One region of the Ancylobacter sp. SL191 genome, then DNA from elsewhere that is predicted to be linked to it. Evidence: riboswitches for the same ligand, from Rfam matches in the RefSeq annotation. Region 1 holds a riboswitch; each other region holds the start of a gene.
What was found. Region 1 has a riboswitch for cobalamin ahead of cobW (cobalamin biosynthesis protein CobW). Riboswitches for the same ligand answer to the same signal wherever they lie in the genome.
Positions count from the first base shown of each region.

Region 2: another riboswitch for cobalamin. It lies ahead of OU996_RS00090 (ribonucleoside-diphosphate reductase subunit alpha); the one in region 1 lies ahead of cobW (cobalamin biosynthesis protein CobW).
Region 3: another riboswitch for cobalamin. It lies ahead of OU996_RS02870 (ABC transporter substrate-binding protein); the one in region 1 lies ahead of cobW (cobalamin biosynthesis protein CobW).

Region 1 is NZ_CP113056.1:2,404,568-2,410,891, forward strand. Features, by position in the region: gene OU996_RS10835 (NINE protein) at 1-1, opposite strand, end outside; gene cobO (cob(I)yrinic acid a,c-diamide adenosyltransferase) at 137-751, opposite strand; gene cobU (bifunctional adenosylcobinamide kinase/adenosylcobinamide-phosphate guanylyltransferase) at 748-1,260, opposite strand; cobalamin riboswitch at 1,407-1,616, shown strand; gene cobW (cobalamin biosynthesis protein CobW) at 1,733-2,794, shown strand; gene cobN (cobaltochelatase subunit CobN) at 2,938-6,324, shown strand, end outside.
Region 2 is NZ_CP113056.1:16,869-23,192, reverse strand. Features, by position in the region: gene OU996_RS00100 (LysR family transcriptional regulator) at 1-877, shown strand, start outside; gene OU996_RS00095 (ribonucleotide-diphosphate reductase subunit beta) at 993-2,108, opposite strand; gene OU996_RS00090 (ribonucleoside-diphosphate reductase subunit alpha) at 2,132-4,999, opposite strand; cobalamin riboswitch at 5,110-5,323, opposite strand; gene OU996_RS00085 (hypothetical protein) at 5,606-6,324, shown strand, end outside.
Region 3 is NZ_CP113056.1:648,212-654,535, reverse strand. Features, by position in the region: gene mutL (DNA mismatch repair endonuclease MutL) at 1-800, opposite strand, end outside; gene OU996_RS02880 (ABC transporter ATP-binding protein) at 923-1,705, opposite strand; gene OU996_RS02875 (FecCD family ABC transporter permease) at 1,702-2,739, opposite strand; gene OU996_RS02870 (ABC transporter substrate-binding protein) at 2,736-3,785, opposite strand; cobalamin riboswitch at 3,892-4,104, opposite strand; gene OU996_RS02865 (ABC transporter permease subunit) at 4,258-5,076, opposite strand; gene OU996_RS02860 (ABC transporter permease) at 5,076-5,981, opposite strand; gene OU996_RS02855 (ABC transporter ATP-binding protein) at 5,992-6,324, opposite strand, start outside.

The DNA of each region.
Region 1 (6,324 bases):
TCGGGGCATTGCTCCGTCATGTCAACACGCCGCGACAGCCGGCGTCCTCCTAGAGATAGGAAGCGACGTGCCGGATTTCGAGATCGCACGGGCCAGGCGCCACGGGATATTTCGACACGGCGTGGCTCGGGGGGCATCAGAACTCGATGCCTTTCTGCGCCTTCACCCCGGCTTTGAAATGGTGCTTCACCAGCGCCATCTCGGTGACGAGATCGGCGGCCTCGATCAGCGACGGCTTGGCGTTTCGGCCGGTCACGACGACGTGCAGCCCCTCCCGCCGCGTGGCCAGTGTGGTGACCAGTGTGTCCAGCGGAAGGTACTCATAGCGCAGGGCGATGTTCAGTTCGTCCAGGATGAGCAGGCCGATGCTCGGGTCGGCCATCAGCTCCTGCGCCTTCTCCCACGCCCGCGTGGCGGCGGCGATGTCGCGGGCGATGTCCTGCGTCTCCCAGGTGAAGCCCTCGCCCATGGAATGCCACTCGACCCGGTCGCCGAAGCTCTCCAGCGCCGCCCGCTCGCCGCTGTCCCACGCGCCCTTGATGAACTGCACCACGCCGACGCGCCCGCCATGGCCGAGCGTGCGCAGAGCGAGGCCGAAGGCGGCGGTGGATTTGCCCTTGCCCGGCCCGGTATGGACGATGAGCAGGCCCTTCTCGATGGTCTTCTCCGCCACCTCGGCGTCCTGCACCGCCTTGCGCTTTTCCATCTTGGCGCGGTGGCGGGCAGCCTCTTCCGGGGAAATTGCGCTCATCTCTCGTCCTTCACCATCATGGGCAGCCCGGCGACCATGAAGATCACCCGCGTCGCCCGGGCGGCGACCATCTGATTCAGCCGGCCCTGCGCATCGCGAAAACGCCGGCCCAGCGCGTTGTCCGGCACGATGGACAGGCCCACCTCGTTGGAGACCGCGACCACCGGCCCGTCATGGGTGGCCAGCGCCTCCACCAGCGCCGCGCATTCGGTGGCAAGGTCGGCGTCGGCCAGCATGCGGTTGCTGAGCCACAGCGTCAGGCAATCGACCAGCACCGGCGCGCCGGCGGGCAGGGCGCTCACCGCCGCCGCCAGATCATGCGGGGCGTCGATCGTTTCCCAGCCCGGCCCGCGCCGGCCGCGATGCTCGGCGATGCGGGCGGCCATCTCGTCATCCCAGGCCTGCGCCGTGGCGATGTAGCGCCAGGGCGGGGGGAGCGCCTCGATCAGGGATTCGCCATGACGGCTCTTGCCCGAACGGGCGCCGCCGAGCACGAGCGTCAGCGCCATGAGTCACCCGTGGCCGACAGGCGGCGTATCGTCATCACTCTTCCCATACCCCTGCCCGATGAGCGGCGGACTATAGCGGGGGCGGTCCGCCGGGCAACCGCGCCGTGGCGGGTGTGGGCGGTTTGACTTTCCCGCCCAAGGCCCCTTTAGTGCCGGTGACCATCGGTTTCCGCGTCTTCGGGCGCGGGACGAAGAGGGAATGCGGTGCGGAGGGTTCGGACCCTCCTAATCCGCGGCTGCCCCCGCAACTGTGAGCGGCGAGCCTGCGCCGAAAGCCACTGGGACATCCCCCGGGAAGGCGGCGACGAGGCGGCGACCCGCGAGCCAGGAGACCTGCCGAAGGTTCGGTGCTGAAAGCCGGCGGGGTGCCCGGCTGTCAGGCAGAGCCGCGCCTTTGGCGGCCTCTCGCGTGGCGATTCCCGCCGCGACCGGCGCATCCCGTCAACCGATTGGCTTGCGTGGAGACGCCATCATGAGCAGCGCCGTTCCTAACTCCCTGTCGCGGGTGCCCTGCACCATCGTCACCGGCTTTCTCGGCTCGGGGAAGACGACGCTGATCCGCCATGTGCTGGAGAACGCCAAGGGCAAGCGGCTCGCGGTCATCGTCAACGAGTTCGGCGATGTCGGCATTGACGGCGAGATCCTGCGCGGCTGCGGCATCGAGACCTGCCCGGAGGAGAATATCGTCGAGCTTGCCAATGGCTGCATCTGCTGCACCGTGGCGGATGATTTCGTGCCGGCGCTCGACGCCATTCTCTCCCGCGTGCCGAAGGTCGATCACATCCTGATCGAGACCTCGGGCCTCGCGCTGCCCAAGCCGCTGGTCCAGGCCTTCCACTGGCCGGCGATCAAGAGCCGGGTGACGGTGGACGGCGTCGTCGCGGTGGTGGATGGCGAAGCGCTGGCGGCGGGCCGCGTGGCGCATGACCATGACGCGCTGGCCGCCCAGCGCGCGGCCGATGACAGCCTCGACCATGACGACCCGATCGAGGAAGTGTTCGACGACCAGATCGCCTGCGCCGATCTCGTCATCATGACCAAGACCGACCTGATCGACGCGGCGGGCCTCGCCACGGCGCAGGCGGCGCTGGCGGGCGAGCTGCCCAAGGGCGTGCGCGTGGTTTCCATCACCGAGGGGCGGATCGACCCGGCGGTGCTCATGGGCCTCGGCGTCGGCACCGAGGACGACATCGAGAACCGCAAGACCCATCACGATGACGAGCTGGACCACGACCATGACGATTTCGACAGCTTCGTCGTCGAGGTGCCGGAGATCGCCGATCCCGCCGCCTTCGCCGCCCGCATCGCCCGCGCGGCGGACGAGGCGGATGTGTTGCGGGTGAAGGGCTTCCTGCCCGTCGCCGGCAAGCCGATGCGGCTGCTGGTGCAGGCGGTCGGTCCGCGCGTTGCCCATCATTATGACCGCGCCTGGGGCAGCGAGGCGCGCACCGGCCGCCTCGTCGCCATCGGGCTGAAGGGTCTCGACCGGGCGAAGGTGGAAGCCATCCTCGCCGGCGAGAGCGTGGCGGCGTGAGGCGGCCCCATCCCCTTGCCAACCGTCATGGCCGGGCTTGGCCCGGCCATCCACACCTTCGGCCGGAGCACCGGCGCGAACAGTCGTGGATCCCCGGGCCAAGCCCGGGGATGACGGCGTTCTGACGGGAGACCCGCCACCCCATGCACATCCTCACCACCACCTCGACCAGCCTCGACGATCTCGCCGAGCCGGTGGACCTCGGCCAGACGCCGGGGGAGGTGGTGGTCGTCTCCTTTACCGACAGCGACCTCGCGGCGCTGGCGCGGGCGCAGGAGACTGAGGAGGCAAGGGTGCCCGGAGCACTCCCGAGCCTGCGCCTCGCCAGCCTGCGCGATCTCAAGCACCCGATGTCGGTCGATCTGTGGATCGAGGGCGTGGCGGTGCAGGCCCGGCTCGTCGTGGTGCGGCTGCTGGGCGGGCTGGACTGGTGGCGCTATGGCGTCGAGCGGCTGGGGGCGGAGGCGCGGGCGCGCGGTTTTCACCTCGCCGTGCTGCCGGGCGAGGACCGCGACGACCCGCGGCTCGCCGAGGCCTCGACCGTGCCGGTGGAGGAACTGGCGGCGCTGCTCGGCTATTTCCGCGCCGGCGGGCCGGACAATATGCGCGCGCTGCTGCGGCGTATGGCGGGTTTCGCCGGGCGGGCGCTTGAGGCGGGCGAGCCGGCGCCGGTGCCGCTGGCGGGGTTTTACGCGTGGGGCGGGGGGGCTTCGGAAGCGAGCGGGGCTTTTCCTTCCACGGGCGTTGCTTCCCCCTCACGGGACGGGGCTTCCCCCTCACCCAACCCTCTCCCCCAGGGGGAGAGGGCTTTTTCCGCCGGTGCGACGCTCCCTGCTCCCTCTCCCCGTCGGGGAGAGGGTTGGGGTGAGGGGCCTTCCACCACCTCCGCCCCCACCATCCCCCTCATCTTCTACCGCTCCATGTGGCTGGCCGGTGATACCGCGCCGGTGGATGCGCTCTGTGCCGCGCTGGCCGCGCGCGGGCTCGCGCCACGGCCGATTTTCGTCGCCAGCCTGAAGGAGCCGGTCTCCATCGCCTTTCTGCGCGAGGCACTGGCGGGGATGAGCCCGGCGGCAATCGTCACGCTCACCGCCTTCGCCGCCGCTGATCCGGGCGAGGCGACGGTGCTCGATACGCCGGGCGTGCCGGTGTTGCAGGCTATCGTCGCCACGACCAAGCGCGAGGCGTGGCTGGAGGGCGTGCGCGGGCTGACCAGCGCGGACCTCGCCATGCATGTCGTGCTGCCGGAACTGGATGGACGCGTGCTGGCGGGCGCGCTGTCCTTCAAGGCGCCGACGGAGAGTGCCGCCGTGCCGGGCTTCACGCTGCTGGTGAACCGGCCCGAGCCCGACCGCGTGGCCGCCATCGCCGACCGCGTGGCGGCGCTGGCCCGGCTGCAGGTGACGCCGCGCGCGGAGCGTCGGGTGGCGGTTCTCATGCCCGATTATGCCAATGCCCCCGGCCGCACCGGCTGGGCGGTGGGCCTCGACGTGCCCGCCAGCGTGCGGGCGCTGCTCGGGGACATGGCGGCGGCGGGCTATCGGGTGGAGGGCGTGCCGGCCGATGAGCGGGCGCTGCTGGAGGCGGTGACCGCTCCCGACCGTCATGGCCGGGCTTGGCCCGGCCATCCACGCCTTGGCCGCGACGCACCCGGTCGTGAGGAAGACGTGGATGCCCGGCCCAAGGCCGGGCATGACGGTGTTCTCCCCCTCGCCGCCTACCGCGCGCATCTCGCGAGCCTTCCCACGGAGGCCGTCGCCGCCGTTCATGCCGCGTGGGGCCCGCCGGAGGATGATCCGAGCCTCACCGACGGCGCCTTCCGCTTCCGCGCCGCGCGCTTCGGCAACATCACCGTCGCGCTGGCGCCGGAGCGGGGCGATGTAAGCGAGCGGCGGGCGCAGTATCACGACCCGGCCCTGCCGCCGCGCCACGGGCTCATCGCCTTCGGCCTGTGGCTGCAACAGAATGCCGATGCGCTGGTGCATATGGGCGCGCATGGCACGCTGGAATGGCTGCCGGGCAAGCATGTCGCGCTGACGCGCGGCTGTTTCCCCGAGCTGGTGCTGGGGGCGCTGCCCGTCGCCTACCCGTTCATCACCTCCAATCCCGGCGAGGCGGCGCAGGCCAAACGCCGCATCGCCGCCGTCACCCTCGGCCATTTGCCGCCGCCGACGCTGGAGACCGGACTTGCCGGCGACGCGGCCGAGCTGGAGCGGCTGGTCGATGAGTACGCGCAGGCCGACGGGCTCGACCGGCGCCGGCGCGAGCGTCTGGCGACGCTGATCGTCGCCGAGGCCGAGCGCACCGGGATCGCCCGCGACGCCGGGCTGACCGGCACGGCATCGCCGGACGAGGCGCTGAAGGAGATCGACGCCTTTCTCTGCGACATCAAGGAGATGCGGCTCAAGGACGGCTTTCATATCTATGGCCGCGGCGCCTGCGGGCAGGCCGAGCGCGACGGGCTGCTGGCAGCGCTCGATGGCCGGCGGGTGGCCGCCGGGCCGGCCGGTGCGCCGGGGCGCGGACGCACGGACGTGATGCCGACGGGGCGCAACCTGTTCACCGTCGATCCCCGCGCCTTGCCGACGCCAACGGCGATGGACCTTGGCCGTCTCGCGGCGGAGGAGGTGCTGCGCGCTCATGCCCAGATACATGGCGACTGGCCGCGCTCCCTCGTGCTGGACCTCTGGGGCAGCGCGACGCTGCGCACCGGCGGCGAGGAGATCGCGCAGGGGCTGGCGCTGATCGGCGCGCGCCCGGTCTGGGATGCCGGCTCGGGCCGCGTCACCGGCGTCGAGGTGCTGCCACCGGCGGCGATGGGGCGCCCGCGCGTCGATGTCACCTTCCGCATTTCCGGCCTGTTCCGCGACCTGTTCCCGGCGCAGATCACGCTGCTCGACGCCGCCGTGCGGGCGGTGGCGGCGCGGGACGAGAGCGAGGACGAAAACCCGCTGCACGCCGCCGGGCCTGACGCGCTGCGCATCTTCGGCACCGCGCCGGGGGCCTATGGCGCGGGGCTGCGCGCGGGCGAGATCGAGCCCGAAGCGCTCGGCGCGGCCTATCTCGCCAGCGCCTCGCACGCCTATGGCGGGGCGGAGGGCGCGGCCCGTGTGGCCGGCGACGCCTTCGCCGCGCGGGTGGCGGCGGCGGAACTGCTGATCCATGGCGCGGATGATCCCGGCCGCGATCTTCTGGAGGGCGACGCGGACCTCGCCTTCATCGGCGGCTTCGCGGCGGCGGCGGCAAAGCTCGGGCGTCTGCCGGATGTGGTGGTGCTCGACACCAGCGACCCCGCGCGCCCCAAAGCCCGCCCGCTGGCGCAGGCGCTGGCCCGCATCGTGCGCGGCCGGGCGCATCCGCGCTATATCGAGGGCGTGATGCGCCACGGCCCGCGCGGGGCGGCGGAAATGGCCGAGACGGTGGACCGGCTGATCGGCTTTGCCGAGGCGACGCGCGCGGTGCCGAGCCATCTCGTCGACCTCTTGCACGGCGCCTATGTTGGCGACGCCCGCGTGCGTGATTTCCTTATG
Region 2 (6,324 bases), 2.3 Mb from region 1:
GGCCGCCAAGGAGTTGAACGTCGCCGCCTCGGCCATCGACCGGCAGATCCTGCTGCTGGAGCAGGATCTCGATGTCGAGCTGTTCGAGCGGCTGCCGAGGGGCATGCGGCTGACGGCGGCAGGTGACGCGCTGGTGACTTTGTCCCGGCGCTGGCGGGCCGACGAGCGCCGCGTCGCTTCCGAAATCAAGCAGTTGCAGGGCGTCGACCAGGGTCACGTCCGGCTCGTGGCCATGGACAGCCACGCCAATGGGTTCCTGCCGCATTTCATCGAACGCCTTGCCCGCGAGCAGCCGCGCATTTCGCTGGAGGTCGAGGTCGCAAGTCCGGACGACGCGCTGTCGGCTTTGCTGGCGGGCAGCGCGGACGTTGCGGCGATCTTCAATCTCATGCCGCGCCGGGACATCCACGTTCATTGGAGCGCGGAACTACCGTTCGGCTGCGTCGTGGCGCCGGACCATGCGCTGGCGAAGGCGGCCTCGGTCAGCCTGCAGGAAGTGGTGGCGCACCCCATCGCGCTGCAGAGCAAGGCACTAATGATCCGCCGCTATCTCGATGCGCGCTATGGCTGGCTGTTTGCCGACCCGCACAAGGCGCTGGTCACCAATTCATTGCAACTGGTCAAGCAACTCGCTCGCGGCGGCAGCTATGTCGCCTTCACCTCGGAACTCGATGCGGCTCCCGAAATAACTGCTGGCTCTCTCGTCTTCTTGCCCGTCCGCGACAAGGGAGCCGAGCCGCAAACCGTCTCCGTTGCCATCGATGCGAAAAGGCCGCTGTCCCGGATCGGGCGGATCGTCATCGATATGCTGACGGACGAAATCATGTCCTCGCTCGGGCACGCCCGGGCCGCAGGTCAACACGCCCATATCGAGTAAGCGCCGACCCGGATGACGTTGCTCCCCCCTGGCTAATCCAGCTTGACGTTAGTTCTGGCCCATTGAGAGAACCAGAACATGAGGCGCATCCGCCCGCGCCGGCATCACCCCTTCGTCAATCCCAGCCGAGGGCGCCGCCGTTCTGGTATTCGATGACGCGAGTCTCGAAGAAGTTCTTCTCTTTCTTGAGATCCATCGCCTCGCTCATCCACGGGAACGGGTTGTCCGTCTCGGCGAAGACCGGCGCGAGCCCGAGCTGGGCGCAGCGGCGGTTGGCGATGACGTGCATGTACTGCTCGCACAGGCCCGCATTCAGCCCCAGGAAACCTCGCGGCATGGTGTCCCGCCCATAGGCGGCCTCCAGCTCGGCGGCGTCCCTCAGCATGCCGCGCACCTCGTCCTGGAAGGCGGGCGTCCAGAGATGCGGGTTTTCGTGTCTGATCTGGTTGATCACGTCGATGCCGAAATTGAGGTGGATGCTCTCGTCGCGCAGGATGTACTGGTACTGCTCGGCGATGCCGACCATCTTGTTGCGGCGGCCGAGCGAGAGGATCTGCGCGAAGCCGGTGTAGAACCACATGCCCTCGAACACGACGTAGAACGCCACGAGATCGCGCAGGAACTGCTGGTCGGCCTCGGGCGTGCCGGTCTGAAACGCGGGGTCGTCGAGGCTCTGCGTATGCTTGAGCGCCCAGGCGGCCTTGTCGGTGATCGAGGGCACCTCCCGATACATGTTGAACAGCTCACCCTCATCGAGACCGAGGCTCTCCACGATGTACTGGAAGGTATGGGTGTGGACCGCCTCCTCGAACGCCTGTCGCAGCAGGTATTGCCGGCATTCCGGGTTGGTGAGGTGGCGGTAGATGGCGAGCACGATATTGTTCGCCACCAGCGATTCCGAGGCGGCGAAGAAGCCGAGATTGCGCTTCAGCATGCGCCGCTCATCCTCGGTGAGGCCGTCGCGCGACTTCCACAGCGCGATGTCGGCCTGCATGGAGACCTCGGTCGGCATCCAGTGATTGTTGCAGCCGGCGAGGTACTTCTCCCACGCCCATTTGTACTTGAGCGGGAGAAGCTGGTTCACGTCGGCCCGTGCATTGATCATGCGCTTTTCATCCACCGTGACGCGGGCGGCGCCGCGTTCGATCGCGCCGAGCCCCTTCGCATCGGCGGCGGGCGGCACGAAGGCGGGGTGAAGCGTGGCAGGCTTGGTGTCGGACCAGTCGAGCATGGGTATGTGTCCTTCTTCGCTGCTCACTGGCAGGCTTCGCAGTCGGGATCGTTGATGGAGCACGCGTTGCCGAAGACGGTTTCCGGCACCCGGATCGGCGCAACGGAAACGACAGCCGAGACCGCATTGAGCTTGCCGTCCGTCCCCTTGAGCGTCGATTTCTCGACATGGGTGGCCGAGCGCGAACGCAGGTAATAGGTGGTCTTAAGCCCGCGCTTCCAGGCGAGTCGATAGGTCTCGTCGAGCTTGCGGCCCGAAGGATTGGCGACATAGAGGTTTAGCGATTGCGACTGGTCGATCCATTTCTGCCGGCGTGCCGCCGCTTCGATCAGCCAAACAGCATCGATCTCAAAAGCGGTGGCGTAAAGCGTCTTGAGATCGTCCGGGATGCGGTCGATGGCATTGATGCTGCCATCGTAATATTTGAGGTCGGACACCATCACCTCATCCCACAGGCCGCGGCTTTTCAGGTCGCGCACGAGGAACTCGTTCACCACGGTGAAGTCGCCGGACATGTTCGATTTGACGAAGAGGTTCTGGTAGGCCGGCTCGATCGACTGCGACACGCCGCAAATATTGGAGATGGTCGCGGTCGGGGCGATCGCCATGGTGTTGGAATGGCGCATGCCGGTCGTCGTCACCCGCGCGCGAAGCCCCTCCCAATCGAGTGTCGTCGAGCGGTCGAGGTCGAGCGCGCCGCGCGCCTCGGCGAGTAGTTCGATACTGTCGATCGGAAGCACGCCCTGTGACCAGAGCGAGCCCTCGAACGAGGGGTAGCGTCCGCGCTCAGCGGCCAGATCCACCGAGGCGGAGATGGCGTGGAAGCTCACCGCCTCCATGCTTTCGTCGGCGAAGCGCACGGCGGCGTCGGAGCCGTAAGCGATACGCAACGCGTGCAGCGCATCCTGAAAGCCCATGATGCCGAGGCCGACGGGGCGGTGCCTCAGGTTGGAGCGCCGGGTCTCCGGGATCGTGTAGAAGTTGATGTCGATGACGTTGTCGAGCATGCGCATCGCCGTCGCAATGGTGCGCGACAGATGCGCATGGTCGAGCCCGTCCGGCGTGATGTGCGCAACCAGGTTGACCGAGCCGAGATTGCAGACCGCCACCTCGTCATGCGACGTGTTCAGCGTGATCTCGGTGCACAGATTGGACGAATGCACCACGCCGACATGGCCCTGCGGCGAGCGGATGTTGCACGGATCCTTGAAGGTGATCCAGGGGTGCCCGGTCTCGAACAGCATCGTCAGCATGCGACGCCACAGGTCGAGCGCCCGCACCTGCCGGAACACCTGCATCTCGCCACGCGCGGCCCTCGCCTCATAGGCCTCATAGGCGACCTTGAAGGCGGGGCCGGTGAGGTCGTGAAGGTCCGGCGTCTCGTCGGGCGAGAACAGGGTCCACACCCCGTCCGCCTCCACCCGCTCCAGAAACAGGTCCGGCACCCAATTGGCAGTGTTCATGTCATGGGTGCGGCGGCGGTCGTCGCCGGTGTTCTTTCGCAGGTCGAGGAATTCCTCGATGTCGACATGCCAGGTTTCGAGATAGGCGCAGACCGCGCCCTTGCGCTTGCCGCCCTGGTTGACCGCGATGGCGGTGTCGTTGGCCACTTTCAGGAACGGCACGACGCCCTGGCTCTCGCCATTGGTGCCCTTGATGTGCGCGCCCAATCCCCGCACCTGCGTCCAGTCATTGCCGAGCCCGCCGGAATATTTGGCCAGCAGCGCGTTGTCCTTGATCGCCTTGAAGATGCCGTCGAGATCATCCGCCACCGTGGTGAGGAAGCAGGAGGCAAGCTGCGCGCGCGGTGTGCCGGCATTGAACAGGGTCGGCGTCGAGGCCATGAAGTCGAAGGAGGACAGAAGCCGGTAGAACTCGATGGCCCGTGCCTCGCGGTCGACCTCGCGCAAGGCGAGCCCCATGGCGACGCGCATGAAGAAGGCCTGCGGCAGCTCGAAGCGGGTGCCGCGCGCATGCAGGAAATAGCGGTCATAGAGCGTCTGCAGGCCGAGATAGTCGAATTGCAGGTCGCGCTCCGGCAGTAGGGCTACGACAAGCCGCTCGATATCGAACCGGGCCAGTTCCGGGTCGATCCGCTCTTCCTCGATGCCGCGGGCGAGATAGGCGCGGAAATAGTCGCCATAGCGCTCGGCCATCTCCGCCTGCGTCGCCTGATCGGGCCGTCCGGCGAGGAAGCTCAGCGCCTCGCGGCGCAGCTTGTCGAGCAGCAGCCGAGCGGACACCCTGGCATAGTTCGGTTCGCGCTCGATCAGAGTGCGGGCGGCGAGGATCGGCGCCAGCGCGATCTCGTCCTGGCTGATGCCGTCATAAAGATTGCGGCGGGTCTCGACGAGGATGGCGGCGGCGGAGACATCGTCCAACCCCTGCGCCGCCTCGCCGATGACAGCTTCCAGCCGCGCGGCGTCGAGCGGCACGCGGGCGCCGTCCGCCCTGGTCATGGACAGGGACGGCACAAGCGGCGCCGCGACCTTGACCGCCGCCCGCTCGCGCGCCCGCTCCTCGCGGTACAGCACATAGGCGCGGGCGACCTTGTGGTGTTCCCCGCGCATCAGCGCGAGTTCGACCTGATCCTGCACATCCTCGATATGGAAGGTGCGGCCTGTATCGGCGCGGCGGGTGAGACCGGCGACGATCTGCGAGGTGAGGTCCGCGACGATGTCGTGCACGCGACGCGAGGCCGCGGCGCTGGAACCCTCGACCGCAAGAAACGCCTTGGTCAGCGCGACGGCGATCTTCGACGCATCGAAGGGCGTCACCGCGCCATTGCGGCGGATGAGCTGGAAGCCTGGCGTGCTGGCATGGTCCGCCGCAGGCGCGGAGAACGGATGAGGCCGGTCGGTCACCGGCACGGCATCGGAAACGAGAGACATCGGCGAACCCCAATCAGGATTGGGGGCAAAGGCCGAGCGACGCATCGGCGCGGCCGACGGCATAAATCACCGGCGGACGCGCGAACGCACCACCGGGACACCCCGCCCAGGGACGACTATGTTGCTACGGCAGGTCTCCTGGCTCGCGGGTCACCGCCTTTCGTCCGGCCTTCCCGGAACTCTCGTTCCAGTGACGCTGAATGGACGACAGGCTCGCCGCTTACAGTTGCGGGGGCAGCGCCGGCATCGCCTCATAAGGCTCACCGGCTTCCCTCTTAGCCCCTGAACCAAACGACTCAGGGGACCGAAGCGTCAACATATAGGCATCGGCGCCCAAAGTTGGTCAACATATGGTTTCAGTGTCGTATCTCGATTGAGGAGGGATTTGTCGAAACTGAAAGATCCAAGCCCTGAACTCATCGGCCAGCGACCGGCATCGTGGAGTGCCCCGCCACATGGATTGGGCATATCTGCCGCCGCTGGGATCTCACGCTGTTCGATGATGGGGCGGCGCGTTTGAACGAGCTGGCCTGCTGCGCGTGCATTGGCCTTTTAGGATCGATAGTATCTCGCCCACCTCATTGAGGAGCGCGCGCGAGGGGAACTATGGTGAGCGCCATCCGGCTCGTGTTGTCGGCAGACGAGATTCTCGCCCATCCGCATTTCAGGATGTCGCGAGACATTTATATCCGCGAAATGCTCGACCTGCACGAGAACCAGCCGGCGGATAACCGGTTGCTGATCGATGGCGGGACCGCGTCCATCTTCTTCAATGTCATCATCATGGACGCGGGCTACCGCCCCGATGTGCGCTCCACCTGGCCGACCATGCAGCTGCTGAAAAGTCGGATGGAGGCCCTTGGTATGGCAAGCGGCCGTCGCACCCATGATATTGTGCGCCGACTTATCGATCGAGAATATATCACGACCTTTCCAGCTCAACGCGACAGACGCAGCACTTTGATTGCGCCCACTGAAAAGATGCTGGCCCACGACCAGCGCTCGCTGATTGTTTATTTTCATCCATTGCATGCAATGTTCCCCCACCCTGGATATCCCGAGCCGATGCGACGGGATCCGGCCTTTCATCGCGCGGCTCGGGAAGTGAGCGTCGCGTTTCTGGCGCATGCGCAGCAGTTCATCCTGGCGAATCCGGTGATTACGTTCTTTCTGCCGCGTCAGGCCGGCCATATGATCCTGACCAAGCTCATGCATCTGTGCAGCGATCAGGACGATCATGGGGTGCCGAAGGTGTCGTTCGTTAGGATCGGCGACAGCTTCGGGGTGTCGCGCACCCATGTCCGCAAGTTGCTGCGGGAGGCGGA
Region 3 (6,324 bases), 1.8 Mb from region 1:
ATCAGCAGCTTGTCGCGCACTGGACGGCCATTGACGAACAGGTACTGCGACAGCGAGTTCGCCTTGGAGAAGGTTGGCAGCCCGGCAAGGCCGGCGAGCCGGGCACCCTCGCGCCGTCCGTCAATGTCGAGCGCGTTCTGCCCGACCTCATGGCCGAGCACATCGGCGATGCGGGCGCGGCGGCCGGCAGGGTCCGCGCTGCGGGCGGGCCAGGTGAGCGGCGCCCGGTCATCGGTCACAAGGGTGAAGCCGACCTCCGGGCGGGCGAGGGCGAGGCGCCGCACCGCATCCACGGCCGCCGCGGTCTCGGCCCGCTCGGATTTCAGGAATTTCAGCCGCGCCGGGGTGGCAAAGAACAGGTCGCGCACCTCAACCCGCGTGCCATGGCCGAGCGCGGCCGGTTTCACCGCCCCCTTCACCCCGCCCTCGACGCGGATTTCATGGGCGCTGTCGGCGCCCCGCGGCCGGCTGGTGATGGCGAGCCGCGCCACCGCGCCAATGGAAGGCAGCGCCTCGCCGCGAAAGCCGAGCGTGGCGATGGTGAGCAGGTCTTCGCTGTCGAGCTTGGAGGTGGCGTGGCGCTCGACCGCGAGGGCAAGGTCATCCCCGCTCATGCCGCAGCCATCATCGGTGACGCGCAACAGCCGCCGCCCGCCGCCGTCGATAACGATCTCGATGCGCGTTGCGCCGGCGTCGAGCGCGTTCTCGACGATCTCCTTCAGCGCCGCCGCCGGGCGCTCCACCACCTCGCCCGCCGCGATGCGGTCGACCAGGGTGGAGGGCAGAAGGCGCAGGGGCATGGCGGGTCCAGTGTGGCGGGGCCGGCGATTCGGGGGCGTGGCTCGTCCGGGATTATAGCAGGGGTGGCGCCGCGCGGGGGCGAGGCTGCATCCACGTTCCCCGGCGCCGTGTTGGCGGGCGTCTACAGCCCGTCCGGCAGGGCCTCGTCCAGCATGTAATCGATGTAACGGCGCCCCTGCGCGCCCTCGCGGATCGCCACTTCCACCCCGAACACGGCGCGGATAAGGGCGGGGGTCAGCACCTCGGCCGGCGGGCCGCAGGCGACGAGCCGTCCGCCTGACAGCACGCCGATCCGGTCGCAGAACAGCGCGGCGAGGTTGAGGTCGTGCAGCGCCACGATGCAGGTGAGGCCCAGCCGCCGCACCAGCGCGAGAATGCCGAGTTGGTGCTGGATGTCGAGATGGTTGGTCGGCTCGTCGAGGATCAGCTCGCGCGGCTCCTGCGCCAGGGCGCGGGCGATATGCACCCGCTGGCGCTCCCCGCCGGACAGGGTGTGCCACAACTGGTCATGCCGCTCGGTGAGGCCGACGCGGGCAAGCGCGGCCTCGACCGCCGCCTCGTCGCGCGCGCTCCACGCGGCAAAAGCCGCCCGGTGCGGGGTACGCCCGAGCCGCACCACGTCGCAGACCGTGAGCGCCACCTCGGTCGCCGCCTGCTGCTCGACAAAGGCGAGGCGGCGGGACAGGTCGCGACGGCCGAGGTCGCCAATGTCTCGCCCGTCCAGCGTGACCACGCCGCTCGAGACCTTGCGCAGCCGGCACAGCAGGCGCAGCAGGCTGGATTTGCCCGAGCCATTGGGCCCGATCAGGCCGAGCACACGGTTCGGCGCGACCTCAAGGCTCACCCCGTCGACGATCAGCTTGCCGCCGGCGCTCCAGCGCACCTCATGCGTCGCGAGGGTCATGCCGGACGCCTCGCGCGGTGGAGGATGATGGCGAAGGCCGGCGCGCCGACCAGCGCCGTCACCACGCCGATCGGCAGGATCTGCTGCGGCACGAGGATGCGCGAGAGCACATCGGCGAGGATCATGAACACCGCGCCGATGACGAGGCAGGCCGGCAGCAGCCGGGCATGGCCGGGGCCGACGAGGAAGCGGGCGGCATGGGGGATCACCAGCCCGACAAAGCCGACCGTGCCGACGATGGCGACCATGGTGGCGGTAAGCAGCGCGGTGGTGGCGAGCAGCACCAGCCGCACGCGGGTGACCGCGATGCCGAGCGAGGCCGCCGCATCGGCGCCGAAGGCGAAGGCGTCGAGCGCCTTGGCGTGGACCATGCAGATGACGAAGCCGGCCAGCGCCACCGGCGCGGCGACCCAGAGATCGGGCCAGCGCACGCCGCCGAAATTGCCCAGGAGCCAGAACATCACCCCGCGCGCCTGCTCCGCGCTGGCGAGCGTGGTGACGATGGTGGCGGTGGCGGCGTTGAACAGCTGCGAGCCGGCGACGCCGGCCAGGATCACCCGGTCGCTCGCCCCGCCGGCCCCGGCGGCCAGCAGGCCGACAAGGCCGAGCGCGGCCACCGAGCCGAGAAAGGCGCCGCCGGACACGCCGAGCGTCGCCCCGCCAAGACCGAGGATCATTACGCAGACCGCCCCGGTGGAGGCGCCGGCCGAGACGCCGAGAATATAGGGCTCGGCCAGCGGGTTGCGCAGCAGCGCCTGCAGGATGGCGCCCGAGAGCGCCAGCGCGCCGCCGCACAGCGCGGCCATCAGCGCCCGGCTCAGCCGGTACTCGAAGATCACCCCCTGCTGGATCGCCCCGACCGGAAAGCCGAGATCGAACAGCCCGTTGCCGAGCGCCTTGAGGGCGACGGAAAGCGGGATCGGCATCTCGCCGACGCTCACCGCCAGCGCGACGGCGAGCACCAGCGCGATGGCGGCGAGGCCGGCGACGGCAATCCGCGCCGGCCAGTTAGGCCCTACGACCAGGTGGCTCAATGGCTGAGACCGAAGCCCTGCACCGCCGTGGCGATGGCTTCCAGACCGTCCACCGTGTCCATGCCGGGCCGCGTGGCGCCGACATCGACGATGACGATGCGGTTGTTCTTCACCGCGGCGAGCTGGCTGGCGACCGGGTCTGTCGCGAGGAAGTTCAGCTTGGCCTCGATGGCGTCGGCGGGGAAGCGGCGGCGGTCCATCTTCACCAGCACCAGAACGTCGGGATCGCTGGCGGCGATGGTCTCCCAGCCAACCAGCGGCCATTCCTCCTCGGTGGTGATGATGTTGCGCGCGCCGATCTCGGCCATCAGATAGGCCGGCACGCCGTTCTTGCCGGCGAGGAAGGCGTCGCCCTTGATGTCCTTGCTGGAGAACCAGACGGCCATGGAGACGTTCTTGGCCTTCAGCGCCGCCACCGACGCGACCGCCGCCGCCTCGCGGGCCTTGAGTTCCGCGATGAGCGCGTCCGCCCGGTCGGCGACGTCGAAGATGGCGCCGAATTCGCGGATGTTCCGGTAGAGCAGCTCGGTCGTGTACATCTGCGTGCGCACGCCGTCGCCGGCTCCGCTATTGTCCTTGCCAACGCAGTCGGTGGGCGAGACATAGACCGGCACCTTCACCGCATCGAAGCGGCTGCGCTTGCCGATGATGCCGTTGGGGCCGATGTGCCATTCATACATGGCGACGACGAGGTCCGGCTCCTGACCGACCACCGCCTCGAAGCTCGGATCATTGTCGGCGAGGCGCTTCACCTTGGCGTTCACCGCCTCATAGGGTTTGGCGACCGGGCTGAACCACAGCGCGCTGGCGACCACGCGGTCGCCGAGGCCGAGGGCGTAGAGGATTTCGGTCTGCGCCTGGCCGATGCTGACGACGCGCTGCGGGGCGTGGTCGATCACCACCTTGGCTCCGCAATTCTCCAGCGTCAGCGGGTAGGTGGTGCCGGCCATGCCCGTCTCGGGCAGGCCGAGGCCGGCGAGAAGGCCGAGCGCCAGAAGGCCGCCCCGCAGGGACTGGCGGAAAAGGTTGGTATTCGTTCTGAACATGTTGTCGCTTCCTGGTCAGGAAGACGAGCCGCGCAAAGGGCACCAGCGCCCGCGCGGCCTTTCGGGCCCGCGCATGGCCAGCAACCTTCGGAGCACCCCGCCCGAATGGTGGTTCGCGATTCGAGGCAGGTCTCCTGGCTCGCGGGTCAACGCTGGCTCCACCCGGCCTTCCCGGCGCGTGCGCGCCAGTGGACGATGGGTGGAGGGCTCGCCGCTTACAGTTGCGGGGGCAGCCCCGGTCTTGGCGCAGAGCGCCGCACCGGGTTCCCTCTTAGCTCCGGGCGCGAACACCCGGAGAACCTCGATCGGGTCGATCTGACACGGAGAGGGGGCGCATCGTCAAGCACCCCTAGGCTGGTGCCTCCCCACCCGCGTCACATCGCCGACGCGACCGAGGGGACGCTATCCTAAAAGATATAATGTATCAATAGCGCGCCGCCGTCTCAGTTAGTGTTGAGCGACGCGGCGGTCCTTATCCCGCCGCCGCCAGCCGCTCCGCCTTCTGGCGCTCGATCTCCTGCCGCTTGGTCAGGATGGAGGCGAAGATCACCACCACGGTGACGATGCCGATGAGGATGGTGCAGGCGGCGTTGATCTCCGGCGTCACGCCGAGGCGCACCTGGGAATAGATGCGCATGGGCAGCGTGGTCGCGCCGGGGCCGGTGGTGAAGCTGGCGATGACCAGATCGTCCAGCGACAGGGTGAAGGCCAGCATCCAGCCGGACACCACCGCCGGCAGGATGATCGGCAGGGTGATGACGAAAAAGGTCTTGAAGGGCGGGCAGCCGAGATCGAGCGCGGCTTCCTCCAGCGAGCGGTCGAAGGTCACGAGGCGCGACTGCACCACCACCGAGACGAAGCACATGGTGAAGGTGATGTGCGCCAGCGTGATGGTCCAGAAGCCGCGGTCGATGCTGACGGCCACGAAGAGCAGCAGCAGCGACAGGCCGGTGATGACTTCCGGCATCACCAGCGGCGCATAGACCATGCCGGAGAACAGCGTGCGGCCATAGAAGCGCCCGTAGCGGGTGAGCGCGATGGCCGCCAGCGTGCCGAGCACGGTAGCGACGCTCGCGGTGATGAAGGCGACGCGCAGCGTCACCCAGGCGGCGTCGAGCAGCTGCTGGTTCTGGAACAGCTGGACGTACCAGTGGGTCGAGAAGCCCGCCCACACCGTCACCATGCGCGAGGCGTTGAAGGAGTAGATCACCAAGAGCAGGATCGGCAGATAGAGAAAGGCGAAGCCGAGCACGATGGAGGTGACGTTGAACCAGGAGAGGCCTTTTCTCATCAACGCTTCTCCATCTCGCGGGCCTGGACGTTCTGGTAGAACACGATGGGGATCACCAGCACCATCAGGAGCAGCACCGCCACCGCCGAGGACACCGTCCAGGAGCGGTTCACCGAGAACTCCGTCCACAGCACCTTGCCGATCATCAGCGTGTCGGAGCCGCCCAGCAGGTCGGGGATGACGAACTCGCCCACCGCCGGGATGAAGCAGAGCAGGCAGCCGGCGAACACGCCCGGCAGCGAGAGCGGCCAGGTGATCTTCCAGAAGGCGGCGAAGGGCGGGCAGCCAAGATCCGCGGCGGCTTCCAGGAGCGTCTCGTCCATCTTCTCCAGCGCCGAATAGAGCGGCAGGATCATGAAAGGCAGGTAGGAATAGACGATGCCGATATAGACCGCGGTGTCGGTGGCGAGGATCTGCAGCGGCTCGTCGATCAGCCCGAGCGCGAACAGAAGCTGGTTGAGCAGCCCTTCCGGCGACAGGATGCCGATCCACGCATAGACGCGGATGAGGAAGGAGGTCCAGAACGGCAGGATCACCAGCATCAGCAGCGTCGGGCGGATGGATTTCGGCGCCCGCGCCATGGCGTAGGCGATGGGATAGCCGACCATCAGCAGCAGCACGGTCGAGATGCCGGCGATCCAGAGGCTGGAGCCATAGGCCTCGATGAAGTCATTGTCCCAGCTCAGCACATAGCCGTAATTGTCGAAGGACAGCTCGCTGAAGGCGTCCTTGAAGGCGTCCCATCCGGCCGCGAGGTCGAAGGTGGGCACATAGGGCGGCTGGGCGATGGCGTCCTGCGACAGGCTGATCTTGAAGACGATCAGGAAGGGGACGAGGAACAGCGCCACGAGCCAGAGATAGGGGATGGCGAGAACCAGCCAGCGCCCCCTTGCCTTGTCCGCCATGATCGTCCCCTCAGCTCGTCAGCACCACGCCGGCATCCGGCGCGAAGGAGACATAGACCTTGTCCTCCCAGGAGATCGGCCGCTCGACCATGCGGGTGAGGTTGGGCTTCGCCGCCTTCACGCGCTGACCATTGGGCAACTCCACATGGTAGATCGACAGGTCGCCGAGATAGCCGATGTCCCAGATCGTGCCGGTGAGGCAGTTCACCGTGGGATCGGCCGGCGGGTCGAGCTCGACGCGCAGCTTCTCCGGGCGGAACGCCAGCGACACGCTGTCGCCGACGCGGGCCGGGCACTCCTGCGCCACCTTGAAGCGCATGTCGGGGGCGGAGGGGCAGCGCAG